Regions from separate parts of the Virgibacillus natechei genome, predicted to be linked through region 2. Evidence: riboswitches for the same ligand, from Rfam matches in the RefSeq annotation. Region 2 holds a riboswitch; the other holds the start of a gene.

Region 1 (16,608 bases), 1.5 Mb from region 2:
CTAATACCTCCTGAGAAAACATGGGAAGTATGGTTTCCATCGACAATAACAACATAGCAACAACAAAAACAAGGATCGTTGATATAGCAAACATCTTTTTCCTAAAAACAAACAAATTAAGTAGAGGTGGATCTATTGTCAGTTGCCTTCTCACAAAAAAGGCGAGCATGACAATACCTAATACAATCGTTGTGATGACACTCCAATGTGAAAACCCTAAAACGCTGATATTGCTCATTCCAAATATTAAACTAGAAAAACCAATACCTGCGAGAATGATAGAAAACAGATCCAACTTAGATTCACGCTGCTCCGTGACATTTCTCATGAAACCATGAGCAAGGACAAGTATGGCGAGCGATAAGAAAAGCATGATCCAAAAAAGCGCCCTCCAGTTATAGATATCAATAATAATTCCGGATAGAGAAGGGGCTGAGGCCGGGGCAACATTCACAACTAAACCTAATAACCCCAATGCAAACCCTCTTTTTTCAAATGGAAAGACGCCCAGTAAAATCGTTTGAACCAGCGGGACCATTATCCCTGCACCTACTGCCTGAATGACTCTTGATATAATTAATACAATAAAATTAGGCGCAAGAAGAGCGATAACCGTTCCAATAACAAAAAAAACCAGTGAAAAAATCACCAGAAACCGAGCGGAATATGTATCCGATAAATACCCTGTCATCGGAATGAACACAACAGTCGTTAATAAAAATGCGGTTGTTAACCACTGTACCTGCGTCGCATTAATCGAAAACTCCTGCATAAGGGTAGGATAAGCTGTAATTAACAAAAACTGACTAAACGTAAACAAAAAAGTAGTAGCTAACACAATGACAATGATTGTTTTATTTGATGATTCATTATAAGCCATTAGATTTTCCTTCCCTCCTAAAAGGATGACATAACCCCCGAGAAATATTACCTGTAAGGCGAAGAACATCGTCTGCATATCCGTGAGCATCACACGAAAGCCTATAGAAAAAGGAAGCAAGAAAACCATCCACCCTCGAGAAGGTTACACATCATTTTACACCTATCAGCTATCATAACAATCTTCTTACCCTTTTGTAAGAGTTATTATTCATGGAAAGAAGGTAAAAGGTATCTACTCACGCTGGATTGGATGATGAACCTCTGTCGTTCATCGTCTTAAAATAGTGAAAATGCCCGCGAGCGCGGGATAAACATGGAAGAGCGCGGAACGAATGCCCGTGACCGCGGGATCAACATGCGGGAGCGCAGGACGAATGGCTGCGTACGCGGGATGAACAGGCGGGTGCACGGGGCAAATGACTGCGAGCGCGGGATGAACAGGCGGGAGCGCGGTACGAATGACTGCGTGCGCGGGATAAACAGCGGGAGCGCAGTACGAATGACTGCGAACGCGGGATGAGCAGGCGGGAGCGCGGTACGAATGACTGCGAGCACGGGATGAGAGGAACAGAATGGGTTGTTTGGAGCAGGTGAAAGGAACGGACCCAATACTTTTTGGTCCGTTCCCTTTTGATTTTGCGCCTTCTTAAATTCATACAAAAATGGCTCCAACCAAATATGGAACCACTTTTTTTGCTTTAGATTTCATTGTAAGACAAATTCATAACGTCTCTATATTAAAAAATGCACACTTACATAAAGGGTGTACACCTGATGTACATGTAGACCCTTTACATCACAATATTTATATTTAGTTAACAGTTTTATCCTTGTACATGATTTTCACTTTTTCAATTACTTCTCTTTCCAGCAGTGCTGTTTTCGTTTCTAATCTCTTGCCTATAATAAATAGATCAATAAGTGTCCATAATCCAAAACCACCTAATGTTAAAGTCATTCCAATTGCATAGCCAATATCGCCTAAGTAATATCTGTGTCCACCGATTCCACCTGTAAAAAACCATAATACATACATAATTGCTTTATTCTTTCCTCTTCTTTCAACTTCTGCATCAACCATGGATAGTTGTTCTGCATTCAAATCTCTCTTTAAAACCAAATTGTCCAATACTATTACCTCCTAATTAGATTCAGTTAGTTAATTTCTTTGATAAAACTTAATGTAGATCTACTATGAATACTTTTCCGATATAGGTAGACCCGATATAAATTCTACAGTCCCCCCCTCCCCTGAGCAAGTATGCCTATATCAAATGTATAAAACAACCATAAAGATTCGGATATAGTGATTATATCGAAAATAAGCTGCACAATAATATGTATACCTAGCTATTGTCATTCTTTTATTTTATCATTGAATTCATCTGCCGTTATTTCCGTATAAACGTTCAATAAGTCACCTCCACTCCACTATATTTAAAACCCATTTTACTTCCAATTTTATAAGTAAATAGTACCATAATATAGATAGTAATGAAAGACTATTTTGAAAAGGAAGGTTTTGAGCAATGAACAAGATGACGTGCTCAAGGTACCTTTATAGCCTATTTATCCGCAACTCCTTCAAACACTGCCTCACGAAAAATGCCATAGATTAGGATTCTTGAGTTGTATGAGCATCTCCCTTTACCTTCGAGGCGCTTCTCGTTCTGTGTTTCTACATATCGTTTTACTTCGTAACCTGTACAAATTCACATAATAGAGGAACGTTCTACGCTAAAGGCGCGGAACAATACAACTGCTCATCGCAAATAGAAGAAGGCAGTACCCACTGCCTTCCTCTAATTAGCTATTAAACAAACTGGTTTTCTTTCGTAAAATAGTGACGATACTGGGCTGCTGGATGACGTTCATTGACTTTATCCCTTCCAAATAATCTGGAACGAAGCGTCCGAGCTGTATTATCATGCGCTTTTACTAAACCGCGCTCCCTCAAGACAGGTATCACTTTATCAATAAATTCCGTATACGAACTCGGAATAAAAGCATTCATTACATTAATACCTGAAACCCCAGCATCTAACCATTTGGCTAACTCGTCGGCAATTTGCTCCGGTGTTCCAACGATACGAGTATTTTTCGTGTGATGCGCTGCTAAATCTGCCAGCGTCGGCGTTCTATCCGGAATTCCCTGTGCTACCCACTTGAACATACTTCGAACCCCTTCTGTCTCTATATCTTCAAGCGGTGTATCTAGATCCCACTCACCAAAGTCGATTCCCATACCGCCTCCCATATGCGCAATCATCATCTTTAAATCCGTCACTTCCTCCAATTGCCTACTCTTCTCCCATGCTTCTTCCTCCGTATCCCCGATGACAAAGGAAAGCCCTTGGAAAAATTGAATATCTTCTTTGGCGCGACCGTTTCTTGCTACGATATCCGTCATTTCATTAATTAATGCTTTCGCAACTTCAGGATTTGGTGTTGCAATAAAAACTGCTTCGGCATGTTTTGCTGCAAATTCTTTTCCTCTTGTAGAAGCACCTGCTTGAAAAAGCAGTGGTGTACGTTGCGGAGAAGGAGATACGAGATGAGGTCCTTCTACGCGATAATGCTTGCCTTCATGATGAATTTTATGCACATGTTCTGGATCGGAGTAAATTCCAGTTTCCCGGTCTTTTTTTAGTGCTTCATCGTCCCATGAACCTTCCCATAATTTATATAACACATCTACATATTCATCCACGGTATCATACCGTTCATCGTGAGAAACGAGTCCATCGTGACCTAGATTTTTAAATCCATTATCTGAAGAGCCCGTAACAATATTCCAGGCAATCCGCCCTTTGGAAATCTGATCTAACGTTGATAGTTGTCTGGCAAAGCTGAAAGGTGGCTGTTGGTAATTATTTGCTGTGACAGCAAGGCCAAGCCGATTGGTATTCGCTGCTAATGCGGATGCTAATACTACCGGATCATTACTTGGAATTTGTAACCCGTTTCGAACGTGGAAATCCCATCCACCCTCATAGTCACCATACAAGCCAATCACATCTGCCAAAAAGAGAGCATCAAACCCCCCTTCTTCTAACTTTTTTGCAAGGGAAACCCATAACTCCAATTGGCCAAAATCCCTTTGCTGTCCCTCAGGTTGTTTCCATGTACCATGAGTAATATGTGAAGCTGTATTCATAACAAATGCTGTTAATGACAATGTATTTCCCATATTGATTACGCTCCCTTTTCAAATAATTTTTCTTCGCATATCCCTTGTATTCCTTCTAGAAAAAGAATTAAAAATAGGCTGAATCAGGTAATAACTCATTGTTGATATAATAATCCCCTATGGCCCTTGCTTTATATAGCGTTGGATTATGAGAAGCTAGTGTACGAATATTACGCCAATGACGATCTAAGTTAGCAGATTGTATCGTGGCAGAAGCACCACCAACTTCAAATAGTAAAGTTGCCGCTTTAAATGCCAATTCCTCAATCGCTACTTTTACTTGAGATCCCCTTAAGGCTGCGTTATGTTCTGCAGCACTATCCGGATATTCACTTGCATCATCTACACTTTTTGCTGCCGCTAGTACCATTGCTTCCGCCGCAAAAGCAAAGCTTGATAATTGACCAACGACTTGCTGTAGCTGAACATCCTGCTTCAAATCATTGGTATTGCCGTGAAAAAAAGAACGTTTTCTTTTATGGATTAAATCCGTTGCATCGGTGACAATGTTTCTTACTATACCCGCAATAATCGCTTGCAGGTAAAGATGCGGCACAGGAGCATATTGCCCTTTTTTCTGGCGATCCGTAAAGGTTTCATTTGCCTCAACCACGACATTTTCGAAAATGGTTGTTCCGCTGCCTGTCATTTTTTGACCAATTCCATCCCAATCATCCAGTACGGTTACCCCTTCTCTAGAAACTGGTACAATTAATAAAGTTGGTGAACCATGAAGCATGGCTTTAACTTCTGTATAATCTGAATAATAGGTACCGGTTGTGAAGATTTTTTCCCCATTTAATAAGTAGTGATCTCCTTCTTTGGTAAGCTTCGTATCATATTCGTAACCTCCAGCTTGATGTTTCGAGTTTTCCGTATATGCGTTGCCTATAATTGCACCATTACCTACCGCTTCTACTATTTTCTTTCGAAGCGGTGTCTCCGGCGATTGTAATAAACTTTCTACCGTCATGAAATGCGCACGGATAATATGCGCGACATCTGGGTCAGCTTCCGCAATTCTAATCACTGCCGTAAATAAATCTACAAAGGATGACCCAGCCCCTCCAGCGTTTTTCGGCAATCGAATGGCACCGAGGCGAAATTCTTTTATTAATTGGACGCCTTTAAAAGGATGTTGTCTCCCTTCCTCGTTGCTCCTCTTTTTAAAATCAGCCGCAATATCACTTATTAGTTGATCAAAGGCTTTCGAATGAATATCCGGAACAGTTACATTTTCTTCCTTTTCTCCTGTCACTACCGATGAATTACTCATTTGTAATCCTCCTTTATATCTTATTGAAAAAAGTATCTGGCCTTTCGCAGCGTACATGATGTTAAAACCATCTACACTAGCTTTATTGATCCATTGCCCCTCGTATCAGCTACTTTTTCCGGTTACCCAACTGCAACACGACAACACCACCGACGCCAGCTCATTTAGCGACCGCTTCAATGGTTCTTTGCTTGTTTGGCGCTTTAGCTTATAGTCATCAATGAAATAGTAGCTCCAATAAGAAAACCCCCTTTTCTAATAGCTTGAGAAAAGAGGGTTGCATGTTCTACTCCGCTCTTATTTCTCAAGAAAATAAATTTTCTTGCTGGATGTAGCACCTTTCTGACAAAGTCAGAGGTTGCTGAAGCGTCAACGGGCCAATTCCCTCGACTTCTCTGAATAAGAATATTTAAAATATTTAATTGTGTTTCATTATAGGTTCAACGATTTTCATTGTCAACACCTTTTTTCTAGTAAGTTGATTTGTTTAGTCGGGATAATTGATGTAAATGATGATCGGAGTAGGTTTTATAAACAACAAGAAGTCCTGTAGAAATTTCTAACCACAGGACTGCTTTGCAAAAGGAAGCACGAGAACCCTCGCACTATGGCTCCAATTATGAGCTTCTTCAATATTTACCCGCAATCTCCTCATGATGCAATATTTAACAATTAACCCATCTATTCTTATCTGATTTCTTGACCCTAATCACTAATTAATTTACACTAAGTATCGTAAAGTAATTATAAGGAAAGGGGCAATAAAAACATGACAAAAAGTGAAATTGGTCAAGCTATTTTACGGGTCGTTTTTGGTTTTATTTTCTTCGCGCACGGCCTGGATAAATTTCAAGGGGGGATAGCTAATACGGCAGGATTCTTTGATAGTCTTGGCGTTCCTGGATTCCTTGCTTATGTGGTTGCGGTTATCGAACTACTCGGCGGGATCGCCATGATTCTTGGAATTGGTACACGAATCGTTGCCGGATTATTTACAGTTATTATGCTGGGAGCGATTTTATTTGCAAATTTACCTGGTGGACTGTTAGGAAACGAAGAATTACCAGGATTTGAACTTGACCTTATTCTACTATCCATATCGATTTATTTCCTATTGAGTGATCGGTTTTCTCTAGCATTGGATAACAAATTATCCCGTTCAATAGAAAATTAAATGATTAAGGGAACAAATGATTTTATCGTTTGTTCCCTTTTTATTGTGTGCCTGTTATGGGTACAGACTTTAAGATGCACCCATGACAGGCACACAATAAAGTCCCAGTTAAACAAAGAACTTAATAAATACGTATTATTCCCCCCGTAGATCCTTGTCCAGACGCGACTTTAGGAGGAATGACTTCCCGAATAGCAGTGGAACGATGTAATCCTGCTCATTCTAAATTTATTTTTACCTATATTCTGAAAAGTGTGTTGACAATACCAATTATTAGTATTAACATGAGTAACAACTTAATAATTCTTATCCAGAGAAGTCGAGGGTTCTGGCCCAATGACACTTCAGCAACCATTGACGAAAGTCGAAAAGGTGCTAATTCCAGCAAAATTATTTTTGGGAGATAAGAGTGGAGCCGTGTATTCACCCCTCTTTTCTCTTATGGAAAAGGGGGTTTTTTAGGTTCAGATTTGAATGAGTTATCACATACACCTAGACATACATAAACCTAAAACCAAGTAATCAGATCTATTTAATACTTTTAAAAAATCACTTATAACTATGTCTGGGTTGAAAGTAGTTTGAACAGGGCTTGGAATAAGAAAGGATTGTACCCATGAAAAGTAGTAAATCTATACAAATTCTAACTATCTATCTTGGTATCGTTTAATGAGGAAGAGGCAAATGCACTTAGGATCATTTTCACCATGTCGCCCCTAAATTGCAAAACCGTGGTCTTTTCCGAACAGACTATGAAGGAAATACACTCAGGGGCCACCTCGACTTAGATTATCCAAACGTTGCATTAAGACAAATGTTTAAATGCAACTATAAGAGAATGTGAGATAACCAATTCCACTCACTAAAAAATATCAAAAGGGAAACGTAAAGGAGTGTAAAAATGAACAAAAAGTTATTAATGATAGTTATATTACTTATCCTTTCATTCATTACTGGCTGCGCGAGTTCAGAAGCATCCGGAAACAAGGAAGAACAAACAATAAAAATTGGCGTTACTGGAGGCGTTCCAGAGGCGGTTACCAATATTGTGAAAGATGAAGCTAAAAAAGAAGGGATTAATCTGGAAGTTATAACCTTTAACGATTGGATTACACCAAATCGCTCTCTTGATAATGAAGAAATAGATTTGAATATGTTCCAAACAAAGCAATTTTTAGGACAATATGTAAAAGACCATACAGCACCTTTCGTAGCATTAGGCTCAACTTATTATAGTTCGTTTGGTATTCACTCTGAAAAGCATAAACATGTCGATGAAATTCCAGATGATGCTACATTAGGGATAGTAAATGACCCTATAAATCAATGGCGATCTTTGCTGCTCTATGAAGAAGCTGGATTAATTAAGGTAAAGCGTACTGATGGTTTATTAACATTACAGGATATTGAAGCAAATCCCAAGAACCTCACATTTAAGGAAATAGAGGGTCCCTTAATGGTACGTACCCTTAGTAGCATTGATGCAGGTCTAGTAAGTAATTCATATGTCATTGATCAAGGCCTGGATCCAACGGAAGAAGCTATCTATTTAGAGAGTGGGAATGAGTTTCCAATGGTCGTAGCTGCAAAAGAAAAAGATAAGGACAATCCAGATTATAAAAGAATAACAGAATTATACCATTCCGATGCAGTAAAACAATTTATTGAAGAAAGGTACAAGGATGCCATTACCCTAACTGATGATCCATTTCAACTTGATGAGGAGGGGATGTAAATGATTGAGTTAAAAAATATAAACAAGAGCTTTGGAGTTGGAAAAACAGAAATTGAAGCAGTAAAAAATATAAATATTCATGTAGGAAAAGGGGAAATTTTTGGAGTGATTGGCTTTAGTGGAGCAGGAAAAAGCACGTTGCTCCGGATGGTCAACCTTCTTGAAAAGCCAACTAGTGGCGAGGTAAATATTAATGGTAAAAATCTTTTAAGATTAAATGAAAAGGAATTGGGAAACACGAGGAAAAAGATTGGTATCATCTTTCAACAGTTTAACCTACTTTCTTCTTATAATGTGTTTGATAACGTAGCCGAAATTCTTCGTATGAATCGCGTGCCGAAGAAGGAAATACAACAAAAAGTGGAAGAGTTACTTGCTCTTGTCGGATTAGATGATAAATCAAAGCAATACCCTGCCCAATTATCTGGTGGACAAAAACAACGAGTTGGTATCGCTCGAGCTTTAGCGATGGACCCGGAAATCCTATTATGTGATGAAGCAACTTCTGCTTTGGATCCGCAAACGACTGATTCGATTCTAGAATTGTTATTAAGTATTAATAAAAAGCTAGGTTTAACTATCGTTCTTATAACACATGAAATGGAGGTCATCAAAAAAACGTGTGATCGTGTGGCTGTTATGGATAAAGGGGAAGTGATTGAGCAAGGATCTGTTCTTGATATTTTTAGCCATCCTCAACAAGTAACCACGAAAAACTTTTTGCGGAATCTGTATGACGATACGATCACTGAAGAAATGATGGAGAATTTACAGGGATTTGGTCATTCCTATATTTTACGTTTAGCTTTCCGAGGCGATTCAGCTTTAGATCCTGTCCTTCATGTCATTTCATCTAAGTATTCAGTCGTCACAAATATTGTACATGGTTCAATTAATTATTTAAAAGGGATTCCATTAGGGATTTTAATGGTTCATATTTCTGGGGATTATGACCAGATGAAGCAAGCAATAACTTATTTAAACGACACGGTATACCATGCCGAAGTAAGTTTGGAAATTAATCAAAATCAAAAACGTGAGGGGGTATTACAATGATGAATCGATCGGATGAACTGATCACGTTATTTTCGTTGTCTTTATATGAAACAACCCTAATGGTAATCATTCCACTTGTTATTGCAACAATTATTGGTATACCGTTAGGCGTTCTACTTGTCATAACAAGGCCTAATCACCTTAGTCCAAACAAATGGTTGTTTCATATTTTAAATACAATTATTAATATCATTCGGTCGGTTCCATTTATTATCCTAATGCTAGCTATTATTCCATTTACCGAATTGATTGTAGGCACATCCATCGGAATTCAGGGAGCAATTGTCCCTCTTATTGTTTACATCGCTCCATATATTGCTAGACTTATTGAAACAACGCTACTTGAAGTAGATCATGGTATTATTGAAGCTTATCGGGGGATGGGCGCTTCCCGTACACAAATTGTCACTCGTATAATCATAAGAGAAGCACGACCTGGAATTTTACTTTGTATGACAATTGCCCTCATTGGTTTAATTGGTGCTACAGCCATGGCAGGGGTAATTGGAGCAGGAGGACTCGGTGACCTAGCTCTTAGGTATGGCTATCAACAATGGGATTTACCCGTCATGTTCGGTACAGTTATCATTTTAATTGTACTCGTTCAAATTGTTCAAACCCTTGGAAATTATGCTGCAAAGAAAATGAAGAAAACGGCATAATTAAAACTTCATTCAGTGGGAGTGAATGCAGCTTTGTATGTACAGCCGGTTAAAGCAAAAGGGGTATACGATAAGTAGAAAATCATATCCTAAAAAAACCGAATGGTATTCAGTTTAAGGGCGCAGATCATATTGTACGTAGGAATCACTCTAATGCTTGGCTAGGCCATAGAGTGGTTCCTTTTTGTACGTTTATATCTTTTAAGTGCTAAACAAAGGCTGGCTTCAGCGATTTCCTCAGCCTGTCCAGCGCAACATATGCGGTATTATTTGGTTGAGGGCGGAACCCGCTTACAGAAGAAATATTAACAATAGACCCACCACCACCTTGCTCAATCAGGATAAGGTACCTGCTCTGCGTCCTCGGTCTAAACCTTACTCCTCTGTCAATTTCTTCGCTGCTTCATATAATACCGTAGCACCACGGGCTAAATCTTCTGTACTTGTGAATTCGTCTGGGGAATGGCTGATCCCATCTTTACTTGGCACCAAAATTAGTCCCACATCCGTAACATCGGACAGGACCATTGCATCGTGGCCAGCCCCACTTTTCATCGTAGAATGAGGAACATCCAAATCATCACTTACTTCTGCAAGCAAGGAACGAATAGCTGGATTTAAGGCTTTTGGCTCGATATATAATGATTGTTCTACGGACGTTTGAATACCATTTCCATTATAGGAAGCGACTAATTCTTTCACCTTATTAACCACGTTCAAGACCTTTTCCGCCTTACCCGAACGAATATCTACTGTGAAGTAAACGTTATCTGGTATAACATTCGCACCATTTGGCGAAACTTGAACGCGACCGACCGTTGTAACCGTACCATCGCCTTCATCGATTGCAAATTGCGGAAGCTTCGAAATGATAGTGGTAGCCGTAATCAATGCATCTGAGCGGCGATCCATTGGCGTTGTTCCTGCATGACCAGCGATCCCTTTTATTGTGACTTCCAATTGGGTCAATCCCACAATCGATTGTACAACCCCAATTGGTACGTTACTTTCTTCTAAAAGAGGCCCTTGTTCAATGTGCATTTCCAAAAATGCCTTCATTGTCGAAGGATCACGGTAGACAGGTTTGGAAGCATCCAATCCAGCATTCGACATTGCTTCGGTTACAGAAATGCCATCACGATCCTTTTGATTTTTAAAATCCGCTTCATCAATCGAACCGACAATTCCTCTAGACCCCATAAGGCCACTGAAACGAGAACTTTCTTCTTCAATCATCGCAATGATTTCCAGTGGATATTTCGGTGTTATGTTATTTTCCTTAAATAATGCCGCTACTTCCAGACCTACAACAACACCGGCCGTCCCATCATAAGCCCCACCATTTGGCACACTATCAAAGTGGGATCCAACAATAACACTTGGCCCATCTTTTAAGGTTCCTTCTAATTTTCCAAAGATATTTCCTATCCCATCTTCTCGAACAAATAGACCATATTCTTCCATTTGTTCTTTTATATACTCGCGAGCTTGTAAATCTTCTTTGCTATACGTAAGCCTTGTCACGCCGTTTCCAGGTGTCGCTGTAAATGCACGAAGATCTTGAATATGGTTTTCGATACGCTTTTTGCTCATTGACATTCTATTCTAACCTCCATTTAAATTTTGTTTTTTCTCTAAAGACCACCTTACAAGAACTCAACAAGCACCCCTGCTAGGACAACCGAAACAATTGTTACAGTGACGAATCCACCGACCAACATTGGTGGCAACATATGGCTGGTCAGGATTTCCCTTTCTTCCTCATCATCAGATAATGAATGAATGACTTCATTGGTAATAATATAGTCAGCTGGGAATCCGTACAAGGCTGTTAACGATACTGCAAATGCCATTTCCTTACTTACTTTTAGTATTTTTCCGGCAATAAATGAAAAAACATACATACCAGCTACACCAAGTACAATGCTTCCGATGAGAATAAAGATGATATCCATCATCATACTTGGTGTTGCATTTTTTAGCCCATCAAGAATATACAACATCAGTACAAGCATAGCTAAACCGAAACCATTTGCTTTTTGTAATACTTGCTTTTCTAGAAAACCAACATGTGCTGCAACAACCCCAAATATCAAACAGAGTACAAGTGGACTGATGGATACAACAGGTTCCAATAGAGTTGATACAAGATAGGCTAAATAACTAACAACTGCCAACCGAAAGAATTTAAAGTAACTAGTATTGTATTTTCCCGGTAAATTTTTGAAAAGCTTTAGCTCTGTTTCTTCTGGCTCTACCGTTTCTGCAGTTGCTGCCATTTCCTTCTTAGCTAAATTCCCATTACGATATAACCCAAGAAGTCGCTTCCCTTCTTTCTTTAACATTAATGATGTTAACGGATAGCCTGCAAAACCTTGCATCACGTACACAACAATAGCAAACACGGACAAGCTCACAAGCCCTGCATCTGCTGCACCTTCTGACATAATTAATGCAGAAACCAACCCACCAACCAATGGCGGAATTGCTACAATTACCGTTTCAATTCCAAACAATAGTGTTCCAATACTTAATAGAATAACGATAGCACCTAATATTCCAGAAAGTGCAATAACGACCGTTTTCCATTGCTGTTTCAATTCATCTAAAGACAGCAATGTTCCCATATTCGTGATTAATAAATACATCATCATTGTCGCTACAACGGGCGGTACCCCTGCAGTAGCAACGATTTCTGTGGGGAAGAACGTCCAGTAACCCAATAGAAATAGAATCGCCGCAATAAAGATGGATGGCACCCAAGCTTTCGTCCTTACAGCGATAAAATCTCCTATAAATAGAATAAAAACAATAATAACTAATGCTAGCATTTGTGACATATGATCCCCACCATTTCCCTCTCTAATTAATACAACATATTATAGCAACTAAGCTCTTTAATTGAAAGAACATTTTCATTCTATTAAATTAAATGTAATTTTAATTATTGTATTATTCGTTTCACTTGAAAAAGGGGGATTTATACGTTTGTTATCTCCTCGTTCGACAATGTAATGCGTTGCTACTAGCAGTTCCTGGATGCACTTGGGAGAATCGTTTTTAAAAGGGAATTACAGTTCTGTTTATTGGAACAAAAAACACCTACCAGTCTCGGTAAGTGCATGTACTTGGGTTTGCAGTTTAATTTTCCATTCTAGCTTTTTGATATTTGTTCTTCTTCATCTAAAATGCATTGATCTCTCCCCAGATAGTTTACCCTGAATAACCATTCACAAAAAACGCTATTGTTTCGACTTCCATTTCGTTTAATTCCCTTCTCAAATACTTGGACAGTTCTGCAGCTATCGACTTGTAGTCCCCGTTATATTTTTCTGTAAAGTAACCTATCTTTTTTAACAATTGGAGAAAAGCTTGGAATTCCGACTTGTTTAACGGTTCGTTGTGATGAGACAGGAAAACAATTTCCGCATCGTATTCTTCCATTCGCTCAATAAGTTTGAGCGTTATGTCAATCGTATAATTCCATTTGTCAGCGTAAAGATTTGCATACAGACAATCTCCCAGAAAAAGTACTTTCTCCTCTGGAATATAGATGATACTAGAATCATTTGAGTGATCGCCACCTACATGTTCGATGACACAGGTAAGTCCGCCTAAATTCAACTTCATTCGCGTTTCAAATTGGATATCCGGATCTAGCAAGGTAATATCCCGATCATTTCCCAACTCCTTCTTGATGGCATCTGCACAAAACGGAATTTCTAAGCCTGCTTTCACACGTTGATCTAGCGGGCCATCTTCCCATGACAATTCCTGTAATTGTTTAATTCCGTTATACGTCATCTTGTTGGAAATAATTGGAATTTTCATTTCACTCATGCCAAATACATGATCCCAGTGCCAATGCGTCAACACGAGCCAGTTCCCCTTAACAGACCGCTCCTCCAGTTGATCAAGAAACAATTTTGCATGACTGGAAGAATTTCCAGCATCAATGAGTACTGTTTTTTCGTCACCTACAACCGCCCCCAGAATAGGACGATCCGTTTCCTGGTATGGTGGTAAATAATATATCCGGTTAGAAATTTGTTTTAATTACTGCATACCTATTCCCCTGACTAGATTTATTTTAAGGCTGAACCCATATTAAAAATATGTTTATCTAAAGACTTCCTCCATAAGACTATTATAATTCGTCGTTGATTTATTTAAAATCCCTTAAGGATATCAAAATTTTATTGGCCATATCCTTCTTGAAGGGGCGTATTGATTGTTTTATAAAATGCTTTTGATATAGAAGTACTAGCTTCAATAGTAACAAAATAATCAAGACCTGCGTTATTTCCCTTCACATTATCTCCTACCAAACCCTCATTCGACAAAAATCACCAAATACCGGGAAGTGACAGGCACCTCCAGATATGACAAACATGGATTTGTTGAGAATTGGAGATGTTTGTCCAAATCAATTTCGGTTTGTTTCATATCATATTAACGTATTAGAGATTTAATAGATATGGAGGAAACATGAATGAAACTTTATCTAGATCCTGGACACGGTGGTTCAGACCCAGGAGCACAAGGCAATGGAATCAATGAAAAGGATATCGTTTTAGATATTGCGCGTCACTTACGGGATATTCTATCTAGTGATTATAAAAATGTTGACGTGATGATGAGTCGTTCAAATGATAGAACGAAAGGCCTGCAGGAGCGAACGAATGAGGCTAACTCATGGGGTGCAGATTATTATTTGTCCATTCATTGTAATGCCTTTAATGGCTCTGCCCAAGGATATGAAGATTATATTCACAGCAGCCTATCTGATTCTTCTCAGACCGCAGCTTATCAGGATATAATGCATGATGAAATTACCAACGTAAATGAATTAAGGAACCGTGGCCAGAAAAAAGCAAATTTCCATGTATTACGGGAAACAGCGATGTCAGCACTTTTAACAGAGAATGGCTTTATTGATAACGAGCATGATGCAGCATTGTTAAAAAGCCCATCATGGCGCCGGGAAGTTGCTCAAGGTCATGTGAATGGCTTAGCAAGAGCATTTAATCTGGAGCGCAAACAAGATGACCCCAGCACTATTTTTAGGATCATCGCCGGTTCTTTTGAGGCAAGAGCCAACGCAAATGAACGCGTAGCTTTCCTGAGCTCAGAGGGTATCGACGCTTTTGTTGATTCCATTACTATTTCCGGTAAGCTATGGCATCGAGTGCAGGCAGGTGCCTTCTCAACTCGTGAAAACGCTGAAAATCACCTGAATACAGTTAAAAATGCTGGAATAGAAGACGCTTATATTGTAAGTGAAAGCAGTTAATAGGTGACAGTCCTTGCCTGAATGTTGTTATTGGGAAGAAGGCGACTGAGTGCGTAAGAAGTTTGAAATAGTAACTTCGGGAACAGTTACAGTGAATCCTTCCTGGACATCTATACGTGGCCTATTTTTAGGTCACGTTATTTTTACTTTAGGGTTGGTTAGACTGGTCATCAATAAGCAAAAGCAAGTGCAAGCTATTAAAGCCATTGCTGTGCTATGATAATTTCCCCATCATGCTTTTAAAATCTTTAGTCATAGAACTGGGCAATGGAGGTAATTTAAACTGTGTATTTTATGTACCAGCAACCTTTAACTGTATTCTTTTTAGGTCAAAAACATCTATCCTCTTATTTGGTATGTCGAGGCTCAATCCCTTCAACCGCAGTTTACGGCTCACTAGCTAACTGTTTACACTTAAAGATAAAATTTACCCTCTATCCTCCAAAAATCGCTACGAGTGAGCGGCTAACTCTCGCTCAACGAAAACCCCACCCGCTATATGTTACGACCTAAGCTTGGTCGCTCTGACAGGCAACCCCTGGATCATTGACTATTCTGTTAAAAAATGGTACTTTATACCCTGGCAATAATTATCATAAAAGAAAGGTGGGAACTACGATGAGTAGGAATAAGGTATTACTTTTAGGTCTTATGACTTTATTACTTTTATTAACAGCTTGCGGTAATATGACGTTAGAGCTTGATAATGACGGATCGGGCCAAGTTCATATGGAAATTCCTAACACTGGAATGATTTCAGCAGGAGAAATTGAAAATGGATTAGAAAGACAGTTTAGTGATGAGGAATCTGTGGGAGATTTATCTATTAATGAAAATGAAGAGATGATTGAAGCCAGTTTTCAATTTGAGGATGTTAGCAGTGTAGATTCTAATGCTTATCTGATTCCAGTAGCTGACTATGTTATTTCGGATGATTCTCGTTTAGAATCGCTTGAAATGATTGAGGAAGATGTCGAATTCAATGAAGATAGCTCAGGAATTTTAGTAAGAATCCCGGGTGGTTTGAATGACTTTAATCAAGCAAGGGTACTCTTGCCGGGAGATGTCGCTGCACATTCTGAAGGTGTTAAAATCATAGAAGAAGACACGATTGAGGTGTCCTCCAGTGGTGATGTTTATGTTGTTTATGATCCCAATGCAGGTATAGGAGCATTAGCATGGGGATTAATTATTATCATCCCTGTTTCTGGTGCTATTTTCTACTATATGCGTAAGAAAAATAGTGAGAGTTCTAAGGTAGAGGAAGAAGGTGCTACTCATGCGTAAAATGGTTTTTATTGCGATGTTCAGTAGTTTGTTGCTGATTACGGCTTGTTCAT
Region 2 (16,608 bases):
TAATATCTACGCTTACGTCCATATATAATTCTTTCTTTTCTAAATATACTGCAAAAATAAGCAAAAGAATAAATTACCATTGCTATTTTCCCTTCCTTTGCATATAATAAGAACAAACGTTCCTTAAAGGTGGCGAATACAATGGACTATTCTTCATATCCTCGAAATGATGTGCTTTGCATTGATATGCGTTCATTCTATGCAAGTGTGGAAGCTATTAAATTAGGACTTGATCCAATGAAGACGTTGCTGGCAGTTGTCGGTGATCCAAATCGATCCGGGAGTATTGTCCTGGCCGCGTCTCCAGAGTTAAAAAGAAAACATGGAATTAGTAATGTGAGCCGTTTTTTTGAACTACCGAATGACCCAAATATTCATATTGTTCCCGCCCACATGGCTGACTATCTTCACGTATCAGTGGAAATTACGAAGCTGATTAATCAATATGTACCAAAAGAAGCCATTCATCCATATTCGGTGGATGAGGTTTGGGTAACGGTCAATGGACTCCAAAAACTTTTTGGAGATCGATGGCAAGTAGCAAAAAAAATAAAACAGGATATTCTTGATAGCTTCGGTATTACGTCTTCAATCGGGATTGGCGATAATAAATTCCTTGCCAAAGTAGTCATGGATTTACATGCAAAAAAAGCTGGCATTGCTGAATGTACCTATGAAGATGTGGAAGAAAAGCTTTGGCCCTTCCCTGTCGAAGAAATTTGGGGGATAGGCAGCAGGATGAAACATAATTTGAATAGAATGGGGATTATAACCCTTGGTCAGCTCGCTAGGTTTGACCTGGAACATTTGAAAAAACGATTTGGAATTATGGGTGAACAATTGTATTGGCATGCATGGGGTATAGATTTAAGTCCGGTTTTTGGTGATTTTACAAAAACGGAGCAAAAAGGGTTCGGACATGGTATTGCCTTATTAAGAGACTACTCCGGTGAAGAAGTCGCTGTTTGTGCCCTTGACCTTTGTGAAGAAGTCTGTCGCAGAGCCCGAACTGCTAACCAAATAGGTAAAACCATCCACTTAGGTATCTCCTATTCTAAAGAAACAGGCGGCGGATTTTCTCGCTCAAAATCGATCGATATCCCTACCAATGTAACGATGGATATCTACGGTGTATGTATGCAACTGTTCAACCAGTTTTACGATGGTAAAAGTAAAATAAGACATGTGTATGTAACGCTAGGCAATCTATCTATAAAGGGAGAAACGCAATTGGATTTATTTGAAGATCGTTCGAAGAAAAACGATATAGGCTATGTGATGGATGCCATTCGGGATAAATATGGATCAACTGCTATATTGCGTGCTTCCAGCTATACTGATGCCGGGGTCACACTGGACAGAAGTAAGAAAATTGGCGGACATTATGCTTGAAGGTTTTTTAGAAAACTTGGCTTACGCGAAGCCTTTTTCTTATCTGCGAACAAATGAGCCCAACCGAGTCGGTATTTCTATTCCCAACGGTTCAAATTGGGAGTCATCGATATTTCTGGAAAATTAAACATTAATATAAACCCCCTAACGATAGAGATAACACCTATAATATATGTCCTGACGCATACTATACAACCATTCTAACAGAATCTTCAATTTCGAGTGTATTAATCGGAAAAAAATGATTGCTCAATCTTTACACGGACTTCTACCATTAAATATAAGTTAGTTAAGCTCTATGTCGGCGTTCCTGACATAGAGCTTTTCTCTTCTTGAAATCCTCGACAAAAATCGGGAAGTGACAGGCACCTTTTTTTCTAAAGCCTTATTTGTTTTTTCTTAATAATTAGTTATTTTGACGGATTGTTCACTTTCTATTAAACTGCTATGCTTTTATTAATAGGATAATCCTTTCATTTGAATGAAATTAAATGCAGACTCTTTAAAGGCCAATGTAATGTGAAAGGATATCGCTATTTTGTTTAGGATCCACTGTAGGTAGGAGTAATAGATTTACAATTAAAATCACAAGGAGGCAAAAAAATGAGTAACCGAAAAAGAGTATGGTTTGAAGAGGCTGGCCGCAAACTAGATCCAGGATTAGTAAAGCATCTACGTGGCAAAAGAAAAGAAGATCCCTATGAAACAACTACGAACAGCATCCCAATACCAGTCATTGTTTACTTTGCCAAGGACACAGATAAGGATACAAAAGACGACTTATTGACCACCTGCCAAAAAGACAATATTAGCAAATTAGATAAAGACTTGAGATTTCATGAAACTATTTGCGGACAATTAACTCCTCAGATGATTAAACAAATTAAAGACCACGGGGCAGTTGATCGTATTTATTATGATCGTGAAGTTACAAGCTTTCTTGATATTGCAAGCAGACAAATTGGTTCGGTTGATATACAAGAGCAGCATGACTTAACCGGAAATGGGGTAACAATTGCTGTCATTGATACCGGAATTCACCCCCATGCTGACTTAACAAATCCAACGAACAGAATTACCGCTTTCAAAGATTTTATTAACGATCAGGAAGATCCCTATGATGATAACGGACATGGGACGCATTGTGCCGGTGACGCAGCAGGGAACGCGTATCAATCAGAAGGTTTATATATCGGTCCTGCCCCTGAAGCTTCTGTAATTGGTGTGAAGGCATTGGATCAAGATGGTGGCGGAAGATTATCAACCATCATAGAAGGAATTGTATGGTGCATCGAGCACAAAGAAGAATACAACATTCGAATTATTTCTCTATCTCTCGGAGCTCAAGCACACGAGTCTTATAGAGATGATCCGCTAGCAATGGCCACACAGGATGCATGGCATGAGGGCATCGTTGTTTGCGCTGCCGCCGGAAACAGTGGACCAGAACCAGAGACCATCAGCACACCAGCCATCAATCCGTTTATTATTACTGTCGGATCTACAGACGATCAAGATACTGCATCAAGAACGGATGACCACATCGCAGATTATTCAAGCCGCGGACCGACTATTGACTCCCTAATCAAACCAGATATTTATTCGCCAGGAACTGATATTATCTCGCTATTGGCACCAGGGTCTGCTCTCGAACAACAAGTACCAGAACAGATCGTCGAAGAGACTTATTTACAATTATCTGGTACGTCGATGGCAACCCCTATATGCGCGGGCGTAATTGCACAAATGCTAGAAGCTAATCCAAATCTCAGTCCCAATGATGTAAAAAGCATTCTTCAGACAACTGCCCAACCAAAGCTTGACGATCTATGGGGCTATATAGAAGCACGAACTGCGGTAGAAATGGCTATAAATTATTCTACAAATCAACAACGTGTAGCTGATTAAAAAGCAGGGTACGAAATTTCGTAAAATAGATTTATTCTATAAGTTGCATAAGTAATTTCAAAAACCCCAGGATCCCTTCTGCACTGGGGTTTTTGTACGTTTCATTTTTATTTATGGCTACCCACATAAATAATCTATCAAGGCATTTAACCCAAATAACGATGATACAGTGTTCTAGCTTCAGCTATATCTTTTGTTCCATGAACGAGAGTACGACCATCTTGAAACATGACTAGACGCTGCTTATCAATTGTAAAGGAAAGGAGAAAATCGCTCACATTATTAATGTATAGACTTCCTTTTTCACATCATTTATACTTGAAGTCAGAAATTTCTATAATAAAAGGAGAGGATATCATGGATACAGAAGTGAAGGCTTTAATAAATGAATTAGAAAAGTTTTTACGGGATGAACAGCTTACTATGAACGAGACTGTTCTAGAGGAACATAGCACGGACGAATCCTATCACACGCCCAGTTCACCGAATGTTGTAGTATTTCCAGAAAACGCTGCTGAGGTGAGCGAAGTCGTAAAGCTCGCAGATAAACACCAGATCCCAGTTGTGCCTTATGGCCTAGGAACAAGTTTAGAAGGACATGTCATTCCCTACGATCATGGCATAACGATTGATTTTTCCGTAATGAACAACATACTGGAGATAAGGGAAAAAGATTTTCTTGTCAGAGTACAACCCGGTGTAACGCGTTCCCAGTTGAATAAAGAGCTGAAAAAATATGGATTATTTTTCCCAGTGGATCCAGGGGCAGATGCAACGCTTGGTGGAATGGCTGCGACGAATGCCAGTGGAACGATGTCTGTCCGATATGGTATCATGCGTGACCAGGTTCGCAATTTGGAAATAGTACTTGCAGATGGGAAAACGATACATACAGGAAATTTAGCGGAAAAGTCATCATCAGGTTATCATTTGAGTGGCATTTTTGTAGGGTCTGAAGGTACGCTAGGCTGTTTTACCGAGTTGACCCTAAAGGTATACGGCATACCAGAGCACCAGATGGCAGCAAGAGCATCTTTTAACACGGTGGATGATGCAGTTGAAGCTGTCACAGCAATATTACAGGCTGGCGTGCCCATAGCCAGAATGGAGCTTTTAGATGAGCCATCCATGGTACAAGCGAATCTATATAGTGAAACGGACTACAAAGAAGTACCTACATTATTTATGGAGTTTCACGGAAATGAGGCTGGACTTGCGCAGGATGTTTCGTTTGCCGAAGATATTCTCAAGGATTTTGACTGTCTAGAAGTAGCATTTGAGACGGAAACTGCAGCACGGAATAAGCTCTGGGAAGCAAGGCATCATGTGCTCTACGCTTATACCCATGGCTATCCGGGAAGGAAATTAATGATAACAGATGTTTGTCTCCCCATTTCTGAATTAGCAGGAGCCATTCAAAATGCGCAAGAAGCCATAAGAACCTTTAACCTGCAAGGCGGGATAGTCGGTCATGTGGGGGATGGAAACTACCATATATTCTTAATGATCGATCTCGACAACGTGGAAGAAGTACAGAAGGCAGAACAACTAAATGAACAAATCGTCGAATACGCGCTTGACCGAGGAGGTACATGCACCGGCGAACATGGCGTCGGAATAGGAAAACAAAAATACCAGGAAAAAGAGCATGGAGAGGCACTTCATGTTATGGAAAAAATTAAGCAAGCACTTGATCCACGTGGTCTACTTAATCCGAATAAGATTGTGAAAGGCAGAGTTTCCGCGGGAAGAGAATAACAGCCGAACACGCCAGAGAGCGAGGGCTTATCGTTTTCTGGTGGCTCTCTCCCGATTCGGTGCGGGGCTCTCCCGTTTTTCGGTGGCTTCTACCGAGTGGTAAAGACTTCACCGTTCTCGATAATAAAAAGCACCTCCTTCTGTAGAATACGACAGAGAAGGTGCTCTTACATGCAGTATTAAAAAACTATTATTATGAAAGAACTGCCCCGCTAACTTTTTCAAGCTCTTCTCCCAAATGCTTCGCTACTTCCAACATACCGAATTTCCCGCTCTTCGCTTCGGCATCGCTATTATAATTGGTATTCGTGTTAATATCATACGTATAAATTTCTCCATTTTTATCCTGAATAAACTCAATTCCAGCAATTTTAATATCATTTGCTGCAAGTACTTGCTCATATTTTTCCAGTACAGGATGATCGAAACCTTCCCTTACTTGAAATTTGGCTGTTTCTGATTCCTCTTCTCCTGCAGGAAATTGATCTTCAATTGAGCATGCATCTGCCGGGCATAATTCAAACCCTTCTGACGTATCAACGCGAACTGCATAAAGGAATTTACCTCCAACAAATTCACAACGTGTAATGAAAGACTCAGGTGATTCTATATATTCCTGAATTAACGTAACGCCATCAACTGGCTCCTCAAATTCATCCCCTTCCACATATTGTTTTAATGCTTCGACTGAATGAAAAAGTTTAACACCAAGACCTTTTCCTGCACGGTTATGCTTCGTAATAAATTTCGTTCCTTCAAATGACTCTGCCGCTTTTAGCAATTCATCTTTTCCAACTGCGGCAACTGTTCTAGGTGTTTTTATGCCAAACTTTTCAAGTTCCAAATACTGCAGTACCTTACTTAACTCTAGCTGAAGTGCGCGGTTTCCATTAATCACTGTCCTGCCATTTTGTTCCAGCCATGATAGAACAGCACTTGTTAATTCTGGCGCAAAACGGTTTCCACGCGTGTGAGATGAGGCGCTCATCCGGTTATAAAAAACACCATTCGGTGGCAAAGAAGTCAGATCAACTTTGCCATTATCCAATAACCAATCTTCATATGGAAGACCTAACTCTTCTAATCTATCGGTTAAATGATCTGTCCACTCGTTATTTTCATGTAGTACATATATTTTACTCACAAAATCTGCCCCCTATTATATGTTTGTTAACGTCGCTCGTAATTCCTCAACTTTTGGCATAACCTGTTTTGAAAAACGTTCCAATTCTTCCAGCTGTGGAGAACATTGTAATAATAGTAAATCAACACCAACCTTTTCAAACTCCAAAACCTGTTTTGCAATTTGCTCTGGTGTCCCCACAAGATTTGGACGCAAGCCCCGGTTCGATACAGAATAATCTTGCAGCTGAATCTGTTGCTCCAGCTCTGACTTTGAGGTAAAATCTTCAAACCCAGCATAACCACTCATATCTTTCACAGTCGTAATACGGTTTAATTCAGCATGTGCCTCTTCCTCTGTATCACGGCAAATCACGTAGGCTGCCATGCCAATAGATTGTAAAGGTTCAGGTCCAGCTGCCTCTCTTCTTCCTTTCATATCAACAATTTTCGCCTCAGCTTCTTCTACGGTGTGCCCATGCAAGATATAGGCATCGCAAAGGGAAGAAATAACCTGTTTCCCCTTTTCACTTTCACCACCAGCATATAAAACAGGATTCGGACGTTGAACAGGTTTTGGTGAAAGCTGCGTGTTTTCTATTTTGTAAAACTTGCCATCATATGAAAATGTCTCTTCTGTCCATAAGCCCTTTAATATCTCAAGAAATTCGGTTGTCCGCTCATATCGCTCATCATGTTCTGTAAAATTACCGCCGTATTGTTTCGCTTCCTCAGCCCACCAGCCTGAAACAACATTTAAAGTAAATCTCCCTTTACTAATATGATCAATATTGGCTGCCATCTTTGCTGTCACAGCGGGATTATGAAACACTGGACGCACGGCTGCCATAATTTCAATTTTTTCCGTTACTGCTGCTAAAGCTGCTGCAGTTGACCAAGCTTCGATAGAATCCTGATCTGTTCCTTTTATATCATTTAAGTACAATTCAGCAATTAATGTGGTGTCATATCCCCATTTTTCAGCGGATTGTATTACTTCCTTTGCATAATCGTATGTTGGTGGCATGCTTTCATTTTCAACATTTCGTAGCCATCCACCAAAAATAGGTAACCAAAATCCATACTTCATGAACTCCACTCTCCTTCTATTAGAAAACTTGGCATCCGCCAAGCCTTATGCAGTTAAGAAAGTAGTTATGCTTTCTCTTAACTGCTTAAATAAACAAAAAACTCTTTCCTGGATAAGAAAAGAGTTTAAAATCTATTACAAGATTACGTCTTCTCTTATCTTTCAAGCGTATGCTTGATGGAATTAGCACAGTATTCAAATTAGCGAACCTGTTGCCGAGGTTTCAAAGGGCCATTTCCCTCCACCTCTCTAGATAAGGAATAAAATATGTAATTGTTAGATATTATAATAAAGCAATTTTTGAATAATGTCAATTGATAATAAATATTCTCTCTCTCTTTTGTTTAGCAGATAGGTGTATATGCTTTCCTACTGCCTAACAAAGCAAAGAACCCTTTAAGAATCCGTTTAACGAATACCGCATTTTCTATAATTCTTATCCAGAATCAACAATATGCTAACTTTCTTTTTTAACTGTATCCAACGGAAGTGTAGGGTCATCTGCCCATTCCGTCATGGAACCATCATACATAGCGACGTTATCTTGTCCGAGTTTGTTTAAGATCAATGCATTCCACGTTGCAGCAATACCACTGCCGCAATAAGTGATTACTTTTTTATCTGGATCAAGTGCTCCAGATTCCTCAAATGTTTTTCGTAATTTTTCATCATCATAAAGTTCCTTCGATTCCGTACTAGAAAGATCACCAAAAAATACATTTACACTACCAGGGATGTGCCCTTTTCTTGCATACGTATCAGACTCCCCCTTGAAATCAGCTTCTGAAAGACTGTTAACCAGAATGACATTTTCATCATTTAATGCCTTTTTCACATCTTCTTTTGTAGCTAATAATTCAGGACGACGTTCTCCTGTAAATGTGGCTTTAGGATAAGAACCTGGCTCTGTTGTAACCGGACGATCTTCCTCACGCCATTTCGGAAATCCTCCATCAAGTACTGCAACATTGTCAAAACCTTCATAACGTAATTGCCAAGCAAGACGTGATGCCCAATCGGATGCAATCACTGGGGCGCCTACTATTGCTTCCCCTTGATCGTAAACGACGACATAGGATTCATCACCAACACCAAGTTCACTAATTTTCTTGACAAATCTTTCCCTTGAAGGGATCGTAAAAGCATATTTGGAGTCAGGATCCGAAAGATCTCCAAGCAAATCAGCGAAAACTGCTCCAGGAATATGACCTTTATCATATGCTTCCTCTCCCGACCATACATCATAATAGCCAGAAGTTGGTTTTAGAAACGTAGTTGCATCTAACAATCTCAAGTTTGGATCATCCAATCTTTCTGCTAACCAATCTGTGTCTATAAGTAAAGGTATATTACTCAACTTAGTTCCTCCTATACATTATAATTCTCATTTGTTTACTGAGGTTTATAATTTATTATAGCTCACTGTAGTAGTATGATCAAACTGTTTGATTTGTAAAATTTCTTTTAGCGAAGAGTTTTCTTTAATCACCTGAAGAATCCATTTCTTTAACCTGCGAGCTTTCCTTAACTACATTCTCAGGCTCTTTATTATCCATATCACCACTCGTTGTTCTGTTAAACGCTTCAAGCGTCTGTCCGTTCCTTCCGATTTCAGGTAATCTCTTAGGTCCAAAAATGAAGAATACCACAGCTAAAATCACAATTAATCCTGCTATTCCGATAGTCAACATCCCCATATTTTCACCCCCCTATAAGAAATAGATTAAATTAGAATGCAATTTATGCATAAAAAAATGAGAAGGAACCAGTCCAAGACTGAGTCCTCCTCATTATTTCTATTCCGTCAATAACGGGTAATACCCTTCTTTCGTATGTGTTTCTCTCCCTACAAGTGGTGGATTAAATACACAAACCATGCGCATCTCTGTTCTAGCACGAAGTCTATGCTTATCGTACTGATCCAGAATATACATCGTTCCAGCTTGAATTTGATGCACTTCTCCAGTTGCTATATTTTCGATTTCACCATCACCTTCGATGCAATAAACAGCTTCGATATGATTTTTATACCAAAAGAAGTTATCTGTTCCAGCTTTAATAAGCGTGTCATTCATACTAAAGCCGACTCCATCCTTTTTCAATAAAAAGCGGCGACTCGTCCAGTTATCGCTAGATGTTTCATCTTCCGTCCCTTTGATATTTTCCAGTGATTTTATGATCATTTCTATTCCCCTTTGCCGTATGAATTGTATTTAATATTGTAATGAGTCCTATTATTTAGCCAGAACTTGTTTGATACTATCTTCCAGAATCTGTAAGCCTTTTTTAAGGCCATCATTATCAATAATCAGTGGTGGAAGGAACTTCACAACTTCATCATTTGGTCCTGATGTTTCTACAATTAGGCCGCGATTAAATGCTTCAGCACAAATTTCATCGGCAATACCTTCTCCTTCAATTGCAATGCCCTGCATTAAACCTCTTCCACGAGCTTCACCTTTTAATGCTGGATAGTTTTTAACCCATCCTTTTATCGCATCACTCAATATGCTAGCTTTTTCTTGAATGGCTTTACTTAAATCATCTGTTTCCCAATTGGTTAATGCTTCTGTTGCTGCAATAAACGCCAGATTATTACCACGGAATGTACCGTTATGCTCACCCGGTTCCCATTGATCATACTCCGGTTTGATTAGCGTAATTGCCATCGGGAGTCCAGCTCCTCCAATTGATTTTGAAAGACAAACGATATCTGGATTAATCCCCGCAGGCTCAAAACTGAAGAAAGTTCCAGTTCGTCCGCAACCTGCTTGAACATCATCAATAATTAATAAAATGTCCCAGCGCTTGCAAATACTTTCAATCTGTTTCACCCAGTCCAATCGAGCAGCATTCATACCACCCTCACCTTGCACCGTTTCCAGAATAATAGCAGCTGGTAAAGCAACACCACTTCCACTATCTTCTAGAAATTTTTCTAAATAAGCAATCGAGCTCTGATCTTCCACATAATCATCAAAAGGCATGGATACGGTATGGTGTAGAGGAACACCTGCTCCATGTCGTTTAAATGAGTTAGCCGTTACAGAAAGTGAACCAATTGTCATGCCATGAAATGCATTCGTAAAGCTAATGACCGAATCACGTCCCGTTACTTTTCTGGCTATTTTCAAAGCACTTTCAACTGTATTGGTTCCAGTTGGACCAGGAAACATGATCTTATAATCCAAATCACGAGGCTTAAGAATAACTTCTTTGAAACGTTCAAGAAATTCTTTTCTTGGATTTGTTCCCATATCAAGACTGTGTAAAATGCCATCATTTTTAATATATTCAATCAGTTTTTCTTGCATGGCCTCATCATTATGTCCGTAATTTAGTGCACCAGCCCCTGCAAAAAAATCGATGTATTCTTTTCCATCCGTATCCCACATTTTATAGCCTTTAGCTTTTTCAAAAATAGTTGGCCAACCTCGGCTATAACTTCTTACTGCTGATTCTATCTCTTCAAACGTTTTCATTTTCTTATCGCTTAATACTGCCGTTGTCATGAAATCATCCTTTTATCAATATTTTTTCTTCTTGAATAGGTCCGATCTTAAACAATAGTTCATCTTCATGCCCTTCTCCGGGAAAATCATTGGATGAAAAATAATCGCCAACCTCACAATTGGTGTCAAGCTTTTTTGCAAGACCTTGAAACAGGTTTTGTGAGGGCGTATTTGATGGAGATACGGTTGCTTCAACATACTCTATACAATGTTCACGATTCAGCAGTTGAAAAAGCATCTTCGTCCCCAACCCATTGCCTCGTTCAGATTCATTAACAGCTACTTGCCAGATGAATAGTGTATTCGGTGTATCCGGATGAATAAACCCAGAAATGAAACCGACTATCTCCCCTTCTCTTTCCGTGACAATCGATGTTTCCGAGAACACCTCACACCACATGAGATAACTATAAGAAGAGTTTAGGTCAAGAACGCCTGTATGTTTAATCAATTCCCATACAGCTGCTCCATCATTTTTATTCGGCTTACGAAAATGAAAATCGGTTTTTATGTCCTGTTCTTTTGTCAATTCACCAATTCCGCCTTTACTGATGCTCTCACCTCCGAAATTATTTGAAAAACACGTACCATTTAAGGGTAAATCCAAGAATGCATTTCGTCAAAAGGGATTAAATCTTATACAGCGTGTTTAAACTTGATTCCATTTGATTCATTAACAATAGGTGCCATATTCTATAAATAACTAGCAAATGGTAAGGAATAGACAGAATTTATAGGAATTTGGTATAAAAATTAAAAATAAATACATTCTTGGGGGCGTTTAAATCACAGATCTGCATAAAAAGTAAATAAATTTAGCTTAATTACTGTATTCTAGTGCTTTCTTTTTTAGCCTACACAAGAAAAAGCCTGCATGATTGCCGATTCCTGTAATCATATATGGATGGATTCAACGAACGATTGTGATTTTTATTTGCTATATTTTAAATGTCTTATCATAAACCTAAAATTCACGCAATTACGTTCAAAAAAAACAATCTATTAAAAACAGCTCTTTGATGCTTTATCTATTTTTCCTAAGCAGTTATTTACTTCTATTTTCCTAATATTTCTACTTTGCTGTTTACGCATTAATCTAGTAAAGTTGATCTTGTACACAGGAAAGTTTCCCTATGTGCTAGTATTTACGCAACAATGAACGCGACATCAAAGAGGTAAAAATTTTGATAGGAGTGTTTATATAATGGAAGATCTTTATCCATCAAGACAAAATAATAAACCAGAGATTTTAAAACGGAAGGATCCTGTGATTCACACAGATCGATCAAAAGATAATCAAGCACCTATTTCCAAAGAACAGCTTGATTCGTATGAACGAAACGGATTCTTGCAGATTGAGAATTTCTTCTCTTCGCAAGAGGTAACTGATATGCAAAACGGTATTTTCGAACTACAGGACTCCAGCAGGGACGTAACTTCTGAAAAAGTGATTCGTGAGCCACAAAGCGAGGAAATCAGATCTATTTTTCACGTGCACAACGACGATAACTATTTTCAAAAGGTAGCAAATGATCAACGCTTGCTTGATATCGTAAACCATCTTCTTGGAAGTGACGTCTATATACATCAATCTCGAATTAACTATAAACCGGAATTCTCAGGTAAAGAATTCGATTGGCATTCGGATTTTGAAACATGGCATGTGGAAGATGGTATGCCACGGATGAGGGGTGTCAGTCTATCGATCGCCTTGTCCGACAACTATACATTCAACGGGCCCTTAATGCTTATACCTGGGTCCCATAACTACTATGTCAGCTGCGCGGGCGAAACACCTGACGATAACTATAAAGGTTCATTACAAAAACAAAAGCTTGGCGTTCCGGATCATGACAGCCTGCGCTGGCTCGCTGATCAAGGTGGCGGTATATCTGTACCCACCGGAAAAGCTGGTTCCATTACCTTATTTGAAAGCAATACCATGCATGGATCGAGCGGCAATATTACACCATATAGCCGCAACAACTTATTCATGGTATACAATAGCGTTGAAAACGCACTGGTAAGACCGTACTCAGGAGGGAAAGAACGTCCTGAGTTCATTGCTGTACGAGAAGGTGCTGCAACCCTAAGCGGTATTAGATAAGGAAAATCAACGGGAAACTTTCCTGACATAGAATTTACTGGCACATAAATTTGGCTGCCTCAAGAGGAGTGTTTACTCCTTTTGAGGCAGCCTTTTTCTATTCAGTATTACGAAACCGGAGACTTCACAAAACGTTCATAACTCAATGGTTCAGCAGGGATAATCGTTTCTTTCCCTTGTATTAATTCTTCAATTAATTTTCCCGTGACGGTTGCGAGACTGATCCCGTCCCCTTCATGACCTGCCGCAATATAGAATCCAGGTACCTGCTCAACCGTTGAAACAATTGGCAAGTGGTCTTTTGTCCATGGTCGAAAACCAGTATATGCACGAATCATATTAAAATCATCCATTTTCGGGAAAAAGCGCATTGCCCGTTTTGCCATTGTTTTCACGACATTGATGTCAACCCTGCCATCAAAACCTATAAACTCCCGACTGCTTCCAAGCAGGAAATTCTGGCTTTCGGTTGGCTCCAGCACAAGCGCTACACCATGTTCCTGCGTTTGTGGATCCGCAATGCGCTCGCGTTCAAATTTATTCATCAAGTAACCGAACTCCATGACATTCCGCATCATAACTGGCTCTTGTCTCGATCCGACCATAATATGCCCCTTTCTAGGTACAATCGGAATCTCCACATCCAGCATCTCGCCAATGAAAGGTGCCCAAACACCAGCTGCGTTCACCACTTTTTCGGCTGTAAATGTTCCATTTGTTGTTTCAATGGTGAAGTCCTCTTTTTTGGAAATAGAGGTCACTTCAGTTTGTGTACGAACTTTAAGTCCATAATCCTTTGCCCGATCAATGAGCGAATAGCAAAATAAATACGGATTGATGAGCGAATCCGTTTCACTTTCAAGGCCACCCGGGATATCATCAGCAAAGTAAGGAGATTCCTGGCGGATATCTGAGCGATCAAGCATATTAAATTTTAAACCGGCTTCATTTTGAATTTTCACCCAATCTTCTGCAGCTTGCAATTCAGCATCATTATCACAGACAAGTATACTTCCTAGGGCGCGATATTCAAATGGCATTTTCAGATCTTTTCCCAGATCGACGGTTAGTTCTTGGCTGACCATGGACATCTTGCTGTCAAAGCCTGGATCCTTGTCAACGATGGTAACATTTCCGTCACAGCGAGAAGATGTACCACTTGCAATATCCCCCTTTTCAATCAGCGTGCAATCGATTCCAGCTTTGGAAATGTAATAGGCAATCGCACACCCCATAATGCCGCCACCGATAATAGCAACTTCTGTATGTTCCTTCGTCATATTTGTCTCCTCCATTACTTATAAAATAAAACGTAAACTGCGATAAAATATAGCTTGCATTCTATTTATTCTGTCCTGTTCTGTGTCACTTTTTATTTTGTTAATAATTATCCTGCTAAAATGTTAAATCGATCCTATCATATATGTTAAGATAGCAGTAAATGGTATGTCAATGTTTTTCAAAACAATAATGAAAACAGTTTCATAGTTTATGTGTGAATGTATAAGGAGGATGACCAGATGGATAAGATGATTATCTGTAGGTGTGAAGAAGTAGCTTTAAAAGATGTCAAAGAAACGTTTAGTAAATACGGATGCTCAGCTCGTGAAGTCAAACTGCGCACACGAGCCGGTATGGGTTATTGCGGTGGACGTACATGCAGGCCAGCGGTTGATGCTGTATTGGAAGAGGTAACAGGAGAAAAACCGAGCAACGAAATTCCGTTGAAGGTCCAGCCTCCTGTCAGACCAGTACCATTATCCGTGTTGGGAGGTAAATAAAACCATGAGTAATAAGCGCATTACGAAACATCCTGTCCTGGGAAACCTGGATAATCAGACAGCCGTTACATTTACATTTGATGGAAAAACCTATGAAGGTTACGAGGGTGACACGATCGCTTCTGCATTGTTGGCAAACGGCATCCGACAATTGCGTGTACATGAAGAAAGTGGAAAACCGCGTGGCATTTATTGCAATATTGGTCATTGCTTTGAATGTCGGGTAACCATTGACGAGAAAGCTGGAGTCCGTGCATGTATGACGGAAGTGAAAGAAGGCATGGTAGTAAAAAGTGGAACAACACAGCCTTTGCCACTGAAGCCTACGGAGAAAAACACCGAACAATTACCACGTACATACACCGAATTTCAAAAGCAAAACGAAGGTAGCAAGGAGGAGGATCCGCATGTATGATGTTATTATCATTGGTGCCGGCCCCGCTGGTTTGTCGGCTGCGATTGCTTCCCGTGAGTGGGAAGCGCATGTGCTTGTTCTTGATGAATTTCCGAAACCAGGCGGGCGACTCTTGGGCCAACTTCACCAGGAACCGAATGGAGAGTGGTGGAATGGCATCAAAGAAACCGGGATTCTAATGGATAAGGCCGAAGAGCTGAATATCGATGTTAGATGCGGGATTTCTGCGCATCATACTGAAAAAACAGCTGACGGGTTTACCGTACATACGAACGAAGGAACGTTTGATGCTGAAAACCTGCTGATAGCCACAGGAGCAGCGGAATCGGCTGCACCAATCCCTGGCTGGACGCTTCCCGGTGTTATGTCAATAGGAGCGGCGCAAGTGATGACGAATGTTCACCGCGTACGAGTAGGAGATAAAGGGATCGTTGTTGGTGTCAACGTATTGTCGGCTGCCATCGCAAGAGAACTGCAATTGGCAGACGTCGAACTTCATAGCATGGCGCTCCCTGCAGTCAACCCTGTTACAAAAGACCACGGTGATCCTGGAAAAGTAATGGATGGGCTGGTTCGGATTGCTCACTTAGCTCCGTCTGCTTTCCTCCGCTTCGGCAGCAAATTTGCCAAAGCCGCATGGGTGCGAAAACTAGCTGTTAAATTTTATCCAAAAGGCGGCGTTAAGATGTGGGGAATGCCTATTCACATCCGTAAATCCGTCGTTGAAATAAATGGCAATGAAGAGGTGGAGTCGGTTACGATTTGCGATATTACACCCGATGGTACGCCAATAAAAGGAAGCGAAAAAACGGTGGACGTCGATTTTGTGTGTATTGCCGGTGGACTATATCCACTAGCAGAACTAGCTGCTGTGACTGGATGTCCGTTCCAATACATCGAAGAACTGGGTGGCCAAGTCCCTGTCCATAATGAACAGATGGAAACACCAATAGAAGGTTTGTATGTCGCCGGAAACATAACGGGTATTGAAAGTGCCAAGGTTGCCAGAGCACAAGGTACGGTCGCAGGCCTTTCCATTGCCAAGCAAAAAGTGAAGGATCTGGCAGACATAGAATACAGGGTGGATGAAGCAAAACAAAAGGTAAAAGCAATTCGCAAAGAAGCTTCTATTCAGTTTCATCCCGGGATTGACGAAGGACGTTCAAAAATAGAAAAAGCATTTCAAGATTATAGCAACGTAACATGAGATTCACGGCGTCAATTTCTTTTAAAAGAGGTGCTTAGGGTAAGTGAACGTCTACTGGAATTAAATAAAAAGACAAGCGCCTTATTGCTTTCTACGGCAATAGGGCGCTTATTATATGTATTTTCTATCCGTTTCAACATACATTAGTCTGAGCAAGTTTGACATAGAGCGAATGGCGTGTTGATGTAATACTTACGTGGAGGTGGCATCTGAATGATGATCAGCAATCGCGAGATAAGTGGAAACAACGTATTGAAAAATTAAAAAAAGTTGGGAAAAGCATGCAATCTGCAGGAAATTTTATGACAAAGGTTGG

The links. A riboswitch is a leader RNA that binds a small molecule or an ion and turns the genes downstream of it on or off. The one in region 2 is predicted to bind S-adenosylmethionine.
Region 1: another riboswitch for S-adenosylmethionine. It lies ahead of OLD84_RS15160 (MetQ/NlpA family ABC transporter substrate-binding protein); the one in region 2 lies ahead of OLD84_RS07925 (LLM class flavin-dependent oxidoreductase).

Annotation. Positions count from the first base shown of each region.
Region 1 covers NZ_CP110224.1:2,959,199-2,975,806, forward strand. Annotated here, with positions in the region: gene OLD84_RS15135 (DHA2 family efflux MFS transporter permease subunit) at 1-880, opposite strand, end outside; gene OLD84_RS15140 (TM2 domain-containing protein) at 1,694-2,011, opposite strand; gene OLD84_RS15145 (LLM class flavin-dependent oxidoreductase) at 2,696-4,072, opposite strand; gene OLD84_RS15150 (acyl-CoA dehydrogenase family protein) at 4,140-5,348, opposite strand; SAM riboswitch class I at 5,643-5,754, opposite strand; gene OLD84_RS15155 (DoxX family protein) at 6,118-6,522, shown strand; SAM riboswitch class I at 6,826-6,932, shown strand; gene OLD84_RS15160 (MetQ/NlpA family ABC transporter substrate-binding protein) at 7,424-8,257, shown strand; gene OLD84_RS15165 (methionine ABC transporter ATP-binding protein) at 8,258-9,313, shown strand; gene OLD84_RS15170 (methionine ABC transporter permease) at 9,310-9,975, shown strand; gene OLD84_RS15175 (Zn-dependent hydrolase) at 10,351-11,574, opposite strand; gene OLD84_RS15180 (hypothetical protein) at 11,622-12,815, opposite strand; gene OLD84_RS15185 (MBL fold metallo-hydrolase) at 13,189-14,022, opposite strand; gene OLD84_RS15190 (N-acetylmuramoyl-L-alanine amidase) at 14,468-15,268, shown strand; gene OLD84_RS15195 (hypothetical protein) at 15,887-16,555, shown strand; gene OLD84_RS15200 (hypothetical protein) at 16,548-16,608, shown strand, end outside.
Region 2 covers NZ_CP110224.1:1,501,498-1,518,105, reverse strand. Annotated here, with positions in the region: gene OLD84_RS07950 (DNA polymerase IV) at 142-1,392, shown strand; gene OLD84_RS07945 (S8 family peptidase) at 1,996-3,300, shown strand; partial or broken gene OLD84_RS07940 (thiamine biosynthesis protein MoeB) at 3,447-3,581, opposite strand; gene OLD84_RS07935 (FAD-binding oxidoreductase) at 3,658-5,058, shown strand; gene OLD84_RS07930 (ATP-grasp domain-containing protein) at 5,252-6,202, opposite strand; gene OLD84_RS07925 (LLM class flavin-dependent oxidoreductase) at 6,218-7,270, opposite strand; SAM riboswitch class I at 7,423-7,530, opposite strand; gene OLD84_RS07920 (sulfurtransferase) at 7,728-8,627, opposite strand; gene OLD84_RS07915 (twin-arginine translocase TatA/TatE family subunit) at 8,752-8,967, opposite strand; gene OLD84_RS07910 (ectoine synthase) at 9,067-9,453, opposite strand; gene ectB (diaminobutyrate--2-oxoglutarate transaminase) at 9,505-10,782, opposite strand; gene ectA (diaminobutyrate acetyltransferase) at 10,787-11,311, opposite strand; gene thpD (ectoine hydroxylase) at 11,987-12,889, shown strand; gene OLD84_RS07890 (NAD(P)/FAD-dependent oxidoreductase) at 12,997-14,169, opposite strand; gene OLD84_RS07885 ((2Fe-2S)-binding protein) at 14,410-14,670, shown strand; partial or broken gene OLD84_RS07880 ((2Fe-2S)-binding protein) at 14,675-14,980, shown strand; gene OLD84_RS07875 (NAD(P)/FAD-dependent oxidoreductase) at 15,078-16,292, shown strand.